Regions from separate parts of the Kitasatospora sp. NPDC051984 genome, predicted to be linked through region 2. Evidence: riboswitches for the same ligand, from Rfam matches in the RefSeq annotation. Region 2 holds a riboswitch; each other region holds the start of a gene.
What was found. A riboswitch is a leader RNA that binds a small molecule or an ion and turns the genes downstream of it on or off. The one in region 2 is predicted to bind thiamine pyrophosphate.
Positions count from the first base shown of each region.

Region 1: another riboswitch for thiamine pyrophosphate. It lies ahead of ACIHEI_RS07060 (purine-cytosine permease family protein); the one in region 2 lies ahead of thiC (phosphomethylpyrimidine synthase ThiC).
Region 3: another riboswitch for thiamine pyrophosphate. It lies ahead of thiO (glycine oxidase ThiO); the one in region 2 lies ahead of thiC (phosphomethylpyrimidine synthase ThiC).

Region 1 is NZ_JBIUCB010000003.1:102,338-105,606, forward strand. It holds gene ACIHEI_RS07055 (S1C family serine protease) at 18-1,760, opposite strand; TPP riboswitch at 2,002-2,153, shown strand; gene ACIHEI_RS07060 (purine-cytosine permease family protein) at 2,144-3,269, shown strand, end outside.
Region 2 is NZ_JBIUCB010000003.1:337,399-340,667, reverse strand. It holds gene thiC (phosphomethylpyrimidine synthase ThiC) at 1-1,378, opposite strand, end outside; TPP riboswitch at 1,374-1,507, opposite strand; gene ACIHEI_RS08110 (hypothetical protein) at 1,656-1,856, shown strand; gene ACIHEI_RS08105 (flotillin family protein) at 2,041-3,269, shown strand, end outside.
Region 3 is NZ_JBIUCB010000013.1:22,131-25,399, forward strand. It holds gene thiS (sulfur carrier protein ThiS) at 1-93, opposite strand, end outside; gene thiO (glycine oxidase ThiO) at 90-1,235, opposite strand; TPP riboswitch at 1,230-1,342, opposite strand; gene ACIHEI_RS23905 (NAD(P)/FAD-dependent oxidoreductase) at 1,391-2,596, shown strand; gene ACIHEI_RS23910 (Rv2175c family DNA-binding protein) at 2,618-2,983, shown strand; gene thiE (thiamine phosphate synthase) at 2,980-3,269, shown strand, end outside.

The sequences.
Region 1 (3,269 bases), 240 kb from region 2:
ACTCCGTGGTGGAGGGGTCAGTTGTCGCCCTTGCGTTCGCCGAGGGTGACGGTGGTCTTGGCGGCCTTGCCGTCGCGGGTGTACTCGACCTCGACCTTCTCGCCGGGCTTGTGCGTCCAGATCTCGCTGACCAGGGTCGGGCCGCTGTCGATGGAGATGCCGCCGAGCTTGGTGATGACGTCGCCGGCCTTCAGGCCGGCCTGGTCGGCGGGGCCGCCGGGGGTGACGGCGGGGGTGTCGCGGACGGGGGCGGTGGCGATCTGGGCGCCGTCGCCGCGGTAGTCGTCGTTGCGCAGGACGCCGAGGATCGCGTAGACGGGGGTGCCGTCCTTGATCAGGGTCTGGGCGACCCACTTGGCCTGGTTGATCGGGATGGCGAAGCCGAGGCCGATGGAGCCGGCCCGGCCGGAGCCGCTGGTGTTCGACTGGATCGCCGAGTTGATGCCGATGACCGAGCCGGAGCCGTCGAGCAGCGGGCCGCCGGAGTTGCCGGGGTTGATCGACGCGTCGGTCTGCAGGGCGTTCATGTACGAGGAGTTGGCGCCGGTCTCGTCGCCGGAGGCGACCGGGCGGTCCTTGGCGGAGATGATGCCGGTGGTGACGGTGCCTTCGAGGCCGTAGGGCGCGCCGATGGCGATGGTGGAGTCACCGATGGCGACCTTGTCGGAGTCGCCGAGCGGCAGCGGGACGAGCTTGTCCTTGGGCGGGTTGTCGAGGCGGATCACCGCGACGTCGTAGCCCTCGGCGCGGCCGACCACGGACGCGGTGTACGAGGACCCGTCGGAGAACTTGACGGAGAGCTTGCCGCCCTTGGCGGCGGGCGCGACCACGTGATTGTTGGTCAGGATGTGGCCCTCGGTGTCGAAGACGAACCCGGTGCCGGTGCCGGACTCGCTGGAGTTCGAGGCCTTGATGGTGACGGTGGACGGCAGCGCCTTGGCGGCGATCCCGGCGACGGACTCGGGGGCCCGGTCCAGGGTCTGGTGGGCGTTGCCGACGCTGACGGTGGTGCTGGTGTGCTTGGTGCCGCTGTCGCCGTTCCCGCCGGAGACGCTCGCGCCGATCGCGCCACCGGCCAGGCCGGCCACCAGGGCGACCGCCGCGACCAGCGCGACCAGGCCGCCGCGCTTGCTCTTGCCGGAGCCGCCGCCCGGAGCGGGCTGCGGGCCGCCCCACGGCGCACCCGGCTCGCCCGGCCCGCCGACGCCGCCCGGACCGCCGGCCGGGTGGCCCCAGCCGCCCACCGGGTGACCGGCGCCGAACGGGTGCTGCCCTTCGCCGGGGACGCCAGGGACGCCCGGGGTGCCCTGCGGGTCGTGGGCGACCGCGGTCGGCGCGAACGGGTTGGCCGCCACGGGCTGGGCATCGGGGGCCGACGCGTAGGGGTTGGCCGGTGCCTCCTGGGCGTGCGGCGGCACGGCCGGGGCGACGGTGGTCGGCGTGTAGGGGCTGGCCGGCTCGCTGACGCTGCCGTACGGGTTCTGGAACGGCGGCGGCGCGTCCACCGGAGCCGGAGCCGGAGCCGGAGCCACCGGCGGGGCCGCCGGCGCGGCGGGGACCTTCCCGAGCTGCATGGTCTGGTCGGACACCGGCGCGGCGGGCGCGGGCGCCGCCGGGGCCGCCGGCAGCACCGGCGGCGGGGCGTCGAGGTAGGAGGGAGCGGGCGCGGGCGTTCCGGCGGTGGCGGCGGCCGCCTCGGTGCCGGTGGCCTCGGGGGCCTTCTCCGGCGGGGTGGTACCACTCGCGTGCTCGGTGCTCACGGACGACCTCCATCGCTGACAGAACCTTGGGCTGCGGTCCGTCGCTCGGTCGGCGCGGCCACAGCCTCGGGGCACAGTTTTTCCTATGCCGGATTCGGACACCGTAAGCGGGCCCCTGAAGAAATCATGAGAAGCCTTAGGCCTCGCTGACATGGACATCAGTGGTCCCGCGATGCGGACGCCGTTCCCCCCGGCCTTGGCGTTCTCCCACCCGGAGGCTAGCCTGTCGCTCCTGTAAACCGAAGAACGTCGCGGGAGCTTGGACCAGCCAGGCTGAGAGTGCGCCGGATCGACCGTAGGGCATGGCGGTGTCGCCACCCCGGTCGAGGGGGCGCTGACCGCCGGAACCTGTCCGGGTAATGCCGGCGTAGGGAGTATCGGCCATGACGGCTGTTCCGTCTGCCCCAATTTCCGATCTTGAGACGGCCGCGCGGGCCGAGGCCCCGCTGACCCTCGACACGGCGCCGCCGCGGACGCTGGATTTCCGGGCGCTGTTCGCGCTGTGGGCGAACCTCGGGGTGAGCCTGATCGGGTTCACCAGCGCCGCGACGGTGCTGGGCAAGCAGGGCCACGAGCTGGGCTTCACCGCGGCCGTGACGGCGATCGTGGCGGGTACCGCGATCGGCACCGCGATGCTCGCGGTGGCGGCGCTGGTGGGCGCCCGCACGGGCGCGCCGGCCATGGCGGTGCTGCGCGGCCTGTTCGGCACCCGGCTGTCGTACGTGCCGACGGTGCTGAACATCCTGCAGTGCGTCGGCTGGGGCGTGTACGAGCTGACGGTGATCGCCTGGGGTGCCCAGACGGTGGCCGGCACCGAGGGCTGGCGCTGGCTGTTCGTGCTGCTGGCGGGCGTGCTGACGACGGTGCTGACGATCTGGCCGCTGGGCGCGATCGCGGTGCTGCGCAAGTACGTGGCCGTCGCGGTCGGTGTGGCGATGGTGTACTTCACGGTGCAGTTCGCCCGGCTGGGCTTCCCGGACCCGGGTGCGGGCAACTGGGACGGCTTCCTGTCGGCGACGGACGCGGTGATCGCGGTGTCGATCTCGTTCGTCCCGCTGGCCGCCGACTACACCCGGCACGCGCGCACCTCGGCGAGCGCGTTCTGGGGGACGTTCTCCGGCTACACGGTGGCCCAGGTGTGGTGCTACGTGCTGGGCGTGGTGGCGCTGCTGCAGTCCGGCGGCGACCCGGAGAAGATCCTCGGCTCGTTCACCGGCGTGGCCGCGGGCTGGGCGTTCCTGCTGGTGCTGGTGCTGCGCGAGTCGGACCAGTCGTTCGCGAACGTGTACTCGACGGCGATGTCGATCCACAACCTGTGGCCGAAGGTGGACCGGCGGGTGCTGACCGGCGGCATCGGCGTGCTGGTGACGGTACTGGCGCTGCGCATCAAGGAGTTCACCGACTCGTACTACGCGTTCCTCGGCCTGATCGGGTCGGTGTTCGTGCCGCTGTTCGCGGTGCTGGCGGTGGACTACTTCCTCGGGGCCGGCCGGCGCGGCTGGAACCTGA
Region 2 (3,269 bases):
CCTTGGGGGTGACGTAGCAGAGCATCGCGGTGCCCCACCAGGCGATCATCGCGGCGCCGATGCCGGAGGTGATGTGGTCGTAGCCGGGTGCGACGTCGGTGGTGAGCGGGCCGAGCGTGTAGAACGGGGCCTCGTCGCAGATCTCCTTCTGCAGGTCCATGTTCTCGCGGATCTTGTGCATCGGGACGTGTCCGGGGCCTTCGATCATCACCTGGACGTCCTTGGCGCGGGCGATCCGGCCGAGCTCGCCGAGGGTGGTGAGTTCGGCGAACTGGGCCTCGTCGTTGGCGTCGGCGATGGAGCCGGGCCGCAGGCCGTCACCGAGCGAGAAGGTGACGTCGTAGGCGCGCAGCAGCTCGCAGAGTTCCTCGAAGTGCGTGTAGAGGAAGTTCTCCTGGTGGTGGGCCAGGCACCAGGCGGCCATGATGGAGCCGCCGCGCGAGACGATGCCGGTCTTGCGGCGGGCGGTGAGCGGCACGTACCGGAGCAGGACGCCGGCGTGCACGGTCATGTAGTCGACGCCCTGCTCGCACTGTTCGAGGACGGTGTCCCGGTAGACCTCCCAGCTGAGTTCCTCGGCCCGGCCGTCGACCTTCTCCAGTGCCTGGTAGAGCGGGACGGTGCCGATCGGGACGGGGGAGTTGCGCAGGATCCACTCGCGGGTGGTGTGGATGTTGCGGCCGGTGGAGAGGTCCATGACGGTGTCGGCGCCCCAGCGGGTGGCCCAGGTCATCTTCTCCACCTCCTCCTCGATGGAGGAGGTGACGGCGGAGTTGCCGATGTTGGCGTTGATCTTCACCAGGAAGTCGGTGCCGATGATGGCCGGTTCGCTCTCGGGGTGGTTCACGTTGACCGGGATGACGGCGCGTCCGCGGGCCACCTGCTCGCGGACGAACTCCGGTTCGAGGCCTTCCCGGAGCGCCACGAACTCCATCTCGGGTGTGATCAACCCGCGCTTGGCGTAGGCGAGTTGGGTGACGGATTCGCCGTCCCTGGCGCGCAGCGGGCGGCGTGGGCGGCCGGGGAAGACGGCGTCCAGGTTGCGCAGGTCGCCGCCGCGCGGCGCGGTGTGCTTGATGCCGTCGTCCTCGGGGCGGGCCTCGCGGCCCTGGTACTCCTCGACGTCGCCGCGCTGCCGAATCCATCCGTCGCGCAGGGCGGGCAGTCCGCGGCGGACGTCGGTGGGCAGGTCGGGGTCGGTGTACGGGCCGGAGGTGTCGTACAGCGGGACGGTGCGGCCGTCGGTGAGGTGGACCTCGCGGTAGGGGACCCGCAGGTCGGGGCGGCTGCCTTGGCGGTAGGCCTTGCGCCAGGCGGGGGTGGGGTACCCGGTGGCGGCCGACTCGCGGGCAGACGGGTACTCGGAAAATGCGGTCATCGGACCTTCAACTCCCTACGCCGGCATTACCCGGTCAGGTTCCTGCGGTCGGCGCAGCAGGTGGTACGCGGGCCCGCGTACCGTCAGCGCCCTCTCAGCCCGGTGCTCCGAGCTCCCGTTCCGCGCAGGCGTCGTCCGCCTGCGTTCGGTTCCTCACCGTAGGGCACGTCACGGCGCCGGTCCAGGGCGCACTCCCGCGCCCGGCCCTCCCCCGGCGGGCAACTCCCGCGTGGGCCCGCGCTGTTCACGCCACGTACGAGGTGGGAGAATCGTGCAGGTGATCGGACTGACGGGGCGGGTGACAGGGCGGATCGGCGCGGGCCTGGTCGGCGAGGTGATGGTGCACGTGCCCGAACGGCTGGGCACCGAGGCGTTCCTGGCGTACCGCGCCACACCGGGCGAGCCGCTGCAGCCGGGCACCATGGTGGTGGTGGTCGAATATCAGCCACCGCGCACGGTGTACGTGGAGCCCTTTTGATTGCACGTCAGACGGCCTCCACAAACCTGCCGCAACACTTTTGAGACAGTGAGAGTTCCCACGGTCCAGACCCTTCCCCCCTGATCCGGAACGGCGGAGAATGCGGCTGCCACCGGTTTCCGCGCCAGTTCTGCACGACCCAAGCGCAGCACGGGACCGGTGTGCTCCTAAGGGGGGATTGCCGATGTTGGTCGGCATCGCAGGCGGCGCCGTCGCAGGCCTCGTTCTGCTGATCGTTCTTTTCAAGCTGATGTGGCGCGTGGCGGAACCCAACGAGGCGCTGGTGATCTCGGGTTCCAAGCACGGCGAGGGTCTGGGCTTCCGCGTGGTGACCGGGCGGGGCACCTTCGTGGTGCCGGGCGTCCAGGCGGTGCGCCGGCTCTCGCTGGACCTGAACGAGGCCGCGCTGGACGTGGAGTGCGTGACGTCGCAGGGAATTCCCGTGCACGTCAAGGGCGTTGTGATCTTCAAGGTGGGCGACGACCCGGTGTCGATCGCCAACGCCGCCCGGCGTTTCCTGGACCAGCAGAAGATGATGGGCCAGCGGGTGCACAACGTGTTCGCCGGCCACCTGCGGTCCATCGTCGGTGGGCTGACGGTCGAGGACATGATCCGCGACCGCGAGCGGCTCACCGGTGAGACCCGCTCCGCCTCGGGCATCGAGATGGAGAAGCTCGGTCTGATCATCGACTCGCTGCAGATCCAGGAGATCCTGGACCCGACCGGGTACATCACCAACCTGGCCGCGCCGCACGCCGCGGCCGTCCAGCGCGACGCCCGGATCGCCGCCGCCGAGGCGGACCGACGGGCCACCGAGGCCGAGCAGGAGGCGTTCGCCCGCAAGGCCGAGGCAACCCGCAACTCCGGCATCCAGCAGGCCGGTTACCAGGCCGAGATGGACACCGCCGCGGCTCGTGCGCTGCAGGCCGGCCCGCTCGCGCAGGCCGCCGCCCGGCAGGAGGTCGTGGTCCAGGAGACCAAGGTCGCCGAGCTGGAGGCGCACCGCAAGGAGCAGCAGCTGCAGGCGGACGTCCGCAAGCCGGCCGACGCCCGCGCGTACGAGACCCGCACCAAGGCCGAGGCCGACCGTGACGCCCGGATCTCCGCCGCCGAGGCACTGTCCCGGGAGACCGAGCTGAAGACCGCCGCCGAGGCGAACCGGGTCAAGGTCGCCGCCGCGGCCGAGGCCGAGGCCACCAAGGCCCGCGGTCTGGCCGCGGCCGAGGCCACCCGGGCCACCGGTGAGGCGCAGGCCGCCGCCGAGGCCGCCAAGGGTCTGGCCGAGGCGGAGGCGGCCCGGGCGAAGGGTCTCGCCGAGGCGGAGGCCACCCGGGCGCAGGGCCTGGCCGAGGCCGAGGGCATCAAGGCCCGCGCCGCGGCGCTGGCCGAGAACCAGGAGGCGGTGGTCGCCCA
Region 3 (3,269 bases), on a different contig from region 2:
GGCGGCGGACACCTCGGCGACCAGCACGTCCAGCGTGGTGGCGGCGGGCAGCGTGCGGGGTTCGCCGTTGACGGTCAGGGCGACGGTGTTCATGCGGGCACCTCGGTGCGGAAGCGGTCGGGGGTGAAGTCTGCGGCCAGCGCGGGGAGTTCGCCGGTGGCCAGGTAGTCGGCGAGCAGGTCGGCGGTGACGGGGGTGAGCAGCACGCCGTTGCGGTAGTGCCCGGTGGCGGCGGCCAGGCCGGGCAGCGCGGTCGGGCCGAGCAGCGGCGCGTTGTCGGGGGAGCCGGGCCGCAGCCCCGCGCCCGTCTCCACCAGCGGCAACTCGGTGATGCCGGGGACGAGTTCGTGCGCATCCCGGAGCAGCTCGTACACGCCGCCCGCGGTGACGGTGGTGTCGTGGCCCATCTCCTCGCTGGTCGCGCCGATCACCAACTCGCCGTCGGCGCGCGGCACCAGGTACAGGTGCTGGCCGCGCACCACGGCGCGCACATTGCGGGACAGGAACGGCGCGTACAGCTTCGGGACGCGCAGCCGCAGCACCTGCCCCTTGACCGGGCGGATGGCCGGCAGCACCCCGTCCGGCAGGCCCGGCAGCAGGTGGCTGCGCGAGCCGGCCGCCAGCACCGTCCGGCCGGCCGTCAGCTGCTCGCCGCTCAACAGGCGGACGCCGAGCGCCCGTTCGCCGTCCGTCACCAGTTCGGCGGCCTGGGTGCGGTGGAAGGCGACGCCGAGCAGCTTGCAGGCCGCGACCAGCGCGGCGGCGAGGCGGCGGCCGTCCACCTGGTGGTCCTCGGCGACGTGCAGGCCGCCACGTATGCCCGGGGCCAGCATCGGCTCCAGCCGGCGGCACTCCCGGCCGGTCAGCCACGTGGACTCCAGGCCCAGCCGGCCGTGGAAGGCGTGCAGTTCGCGCAGTTCCTCGCGGTCGTCGGAGTCCAGCGCGACGGCCAGCGTGCCGGTGCGGCGGTAGCCGGTGTCCAGGCCGGTCAGCTCGGTCAGCTCGGCGGCGAACGCCCCGTAGCGCTCGTTGGACGCCATGCCCAGGCGCAGCAACGGCTCCTCGCCGTACTGGAGTTCGGTGACCGGTGCGAGCATGCCCGCGGCGACCTGGGCCGCGCCGCCGCCCGGCGACGGGTCCACCACCGCGACGCTCAGCCCGCGCTGCGCGGTACGCAAGGCGACGCCGAGGCCGATGATGCCCCCGCCGATCACCAGCACGTCGAAATGTGCCACAGCGCTTCTTCTCCCTTCGCCGGCATGACCCGGATCAGGTTCGGACGGTCGCGGGCCGCCACAGCCCGCCTCTCAGCCCGGTGCGCCGGGCTCCCGTGATAGTTCAGTCCCTCCACTTTAACGCCGGTGCCCCTGCCGACATCAGGCCGGTTAGGGTGGACGCCGTGGCTGAACTGAGGGCAACGGACCGGGTCGTCGTGGTCGGGGCGGGCATGGCGGGCGCACAGGCCGCCCTGAACCTGCGACAGGGTGGCTGGCAGGGCGTGATCACCCTGGTCGGCGAGGAACTCCACCTCCCGTACGACCGGCCGCCGCTGTCCAAGGACGTGCTGCTCGGCAAGACCGACGCCACCGCCTTCGAGATCGACTGGACCGACCTCGGCGTCGAACTGCGCACCGGCCACCGCGCCACCGGCCTGAACGCCGGCGTGCTGCACACCGACCGCGGCGAACTCCCGTACGGCGCCCTGGTGATCGCCACCGGCGCCGACCCGCGCACGCTGCCCGGTCTGCCCGACGCGCGCACCTTGCGCACCGTCGACGACGCGCACGCGCTGCGCGCCGCGCTCACCCCCGACAAGCGGATCGTGCTGGTCGGCGCGGGCTGGATCGGCGCCGAGACCGCCACCGTCGCCCGCGCCCTGGGCTGCCACGTCACCGTCGTCGAGGCCGCCGCCACCCCGCTGGCCGGGGCGCTGCCCGCCGAACTCGGCACCCTGATGACCGACTGGTACGCCGCAGCCGGCGTCGAACTGCGCTGCGGCGTCGGCGTCGCCGGGGCCGCCGACGGCGGGGTGCTGCTCGCCGACGGCACCCACCTGCCCGCCGACGAGGTGGTGGTCGGCATCGGCGCCCGCCCCGCCACCGGCTGGCTCGCCGACAGCCCGCTCGCCCTCGACCCCGACGGCACCGTCCCGGTGGACGACCGGCTGCGCACCGCGCTGCCCGGCATCTGGGCGGTCGGCGACTGCGTCTCCTACCCGTCCGCCCGGTTCGGCACCCGGCTCGCCGTCCAGCACTGGGACCACGCCCTGCACTCCGGCGGCGCCGTCGCCGCCTCGGTGCTCGGCACCCTGGACACGCCCTACGACCCCGTTCCGTACTTCTGGTCCGAGCAGTTCGACCGCATGGTGCAGTACGCGGGCCGGCACGCCGGCGCCGACCATCTGCTGTGGCGCGGCTCCCCCTCAGAGCGCGACTGGACGGTGCTCTGGCTGCGCGACGGCAAGCTGGTCGCGCTGCTCGCCGTGGACCGGCCGCGCGACCTCGCGCAGGGCCGCCGCCTGATCGAACGGGGCACGGTGCTCGATCCGGCGCTCGCCGCCGACCCGGCCGTCCAGCTGAAGGCCGCCGCCGGGTAGCGGGTGGGTAGGCTGGGTGCCGTGAGCAAGATTGATCCCAAGATTGACGCCCTGGTCCCCGCGTGGCTGTACCTGCCCGACATCTCGGAGCGGTGGGGCGTGGTGATCACCGAGGTCCGCGACATGGTGAAGAACCGCACCCTGCTGGCCGTCCGCCGCGGCGCGAACAACTCCCTCCAGGTGCCCGCCGACTTCATCGAGGACGACGGCCCGGTCAAGCACCTGGTCGGCACCCTCACGGTGCTCCGCGACTGCGGCTTCTCCGACGAGGAGATCCTCGAGTGGATGTTCACCGAGGACCCGTCCCTCCCCGGCAGCCCGATCCAGGCCCTGCGCGAGAACCGCGGCACCGAGGTCAAGCGCCGCGCCCAGGCCATGGCACTGTGACGCCCCGGCAGCAACTCGCCGACGCCAAGCTCTACCTCTGCACCGACGCCCGGCGCGAGCAGGGCGACCTGGCCGACTTCCTGGACGCCGTGCTGGCCGGCGGCGTCGACATCGTCCAGCTCCGGGACAAGAACCTGGAGGCCCGCCAGGAACTCGAGTACCTCGAGGTCTTCGCGGACGCGGCCAAGCGCCACGGCAAACTGCTGGCCGTCAACGACCGTGCCGACGTCGCCTTCGGCGCCCGCCCCGACGTGCTGCACCTCGGGCAGGACGACCTGCCGGTGGC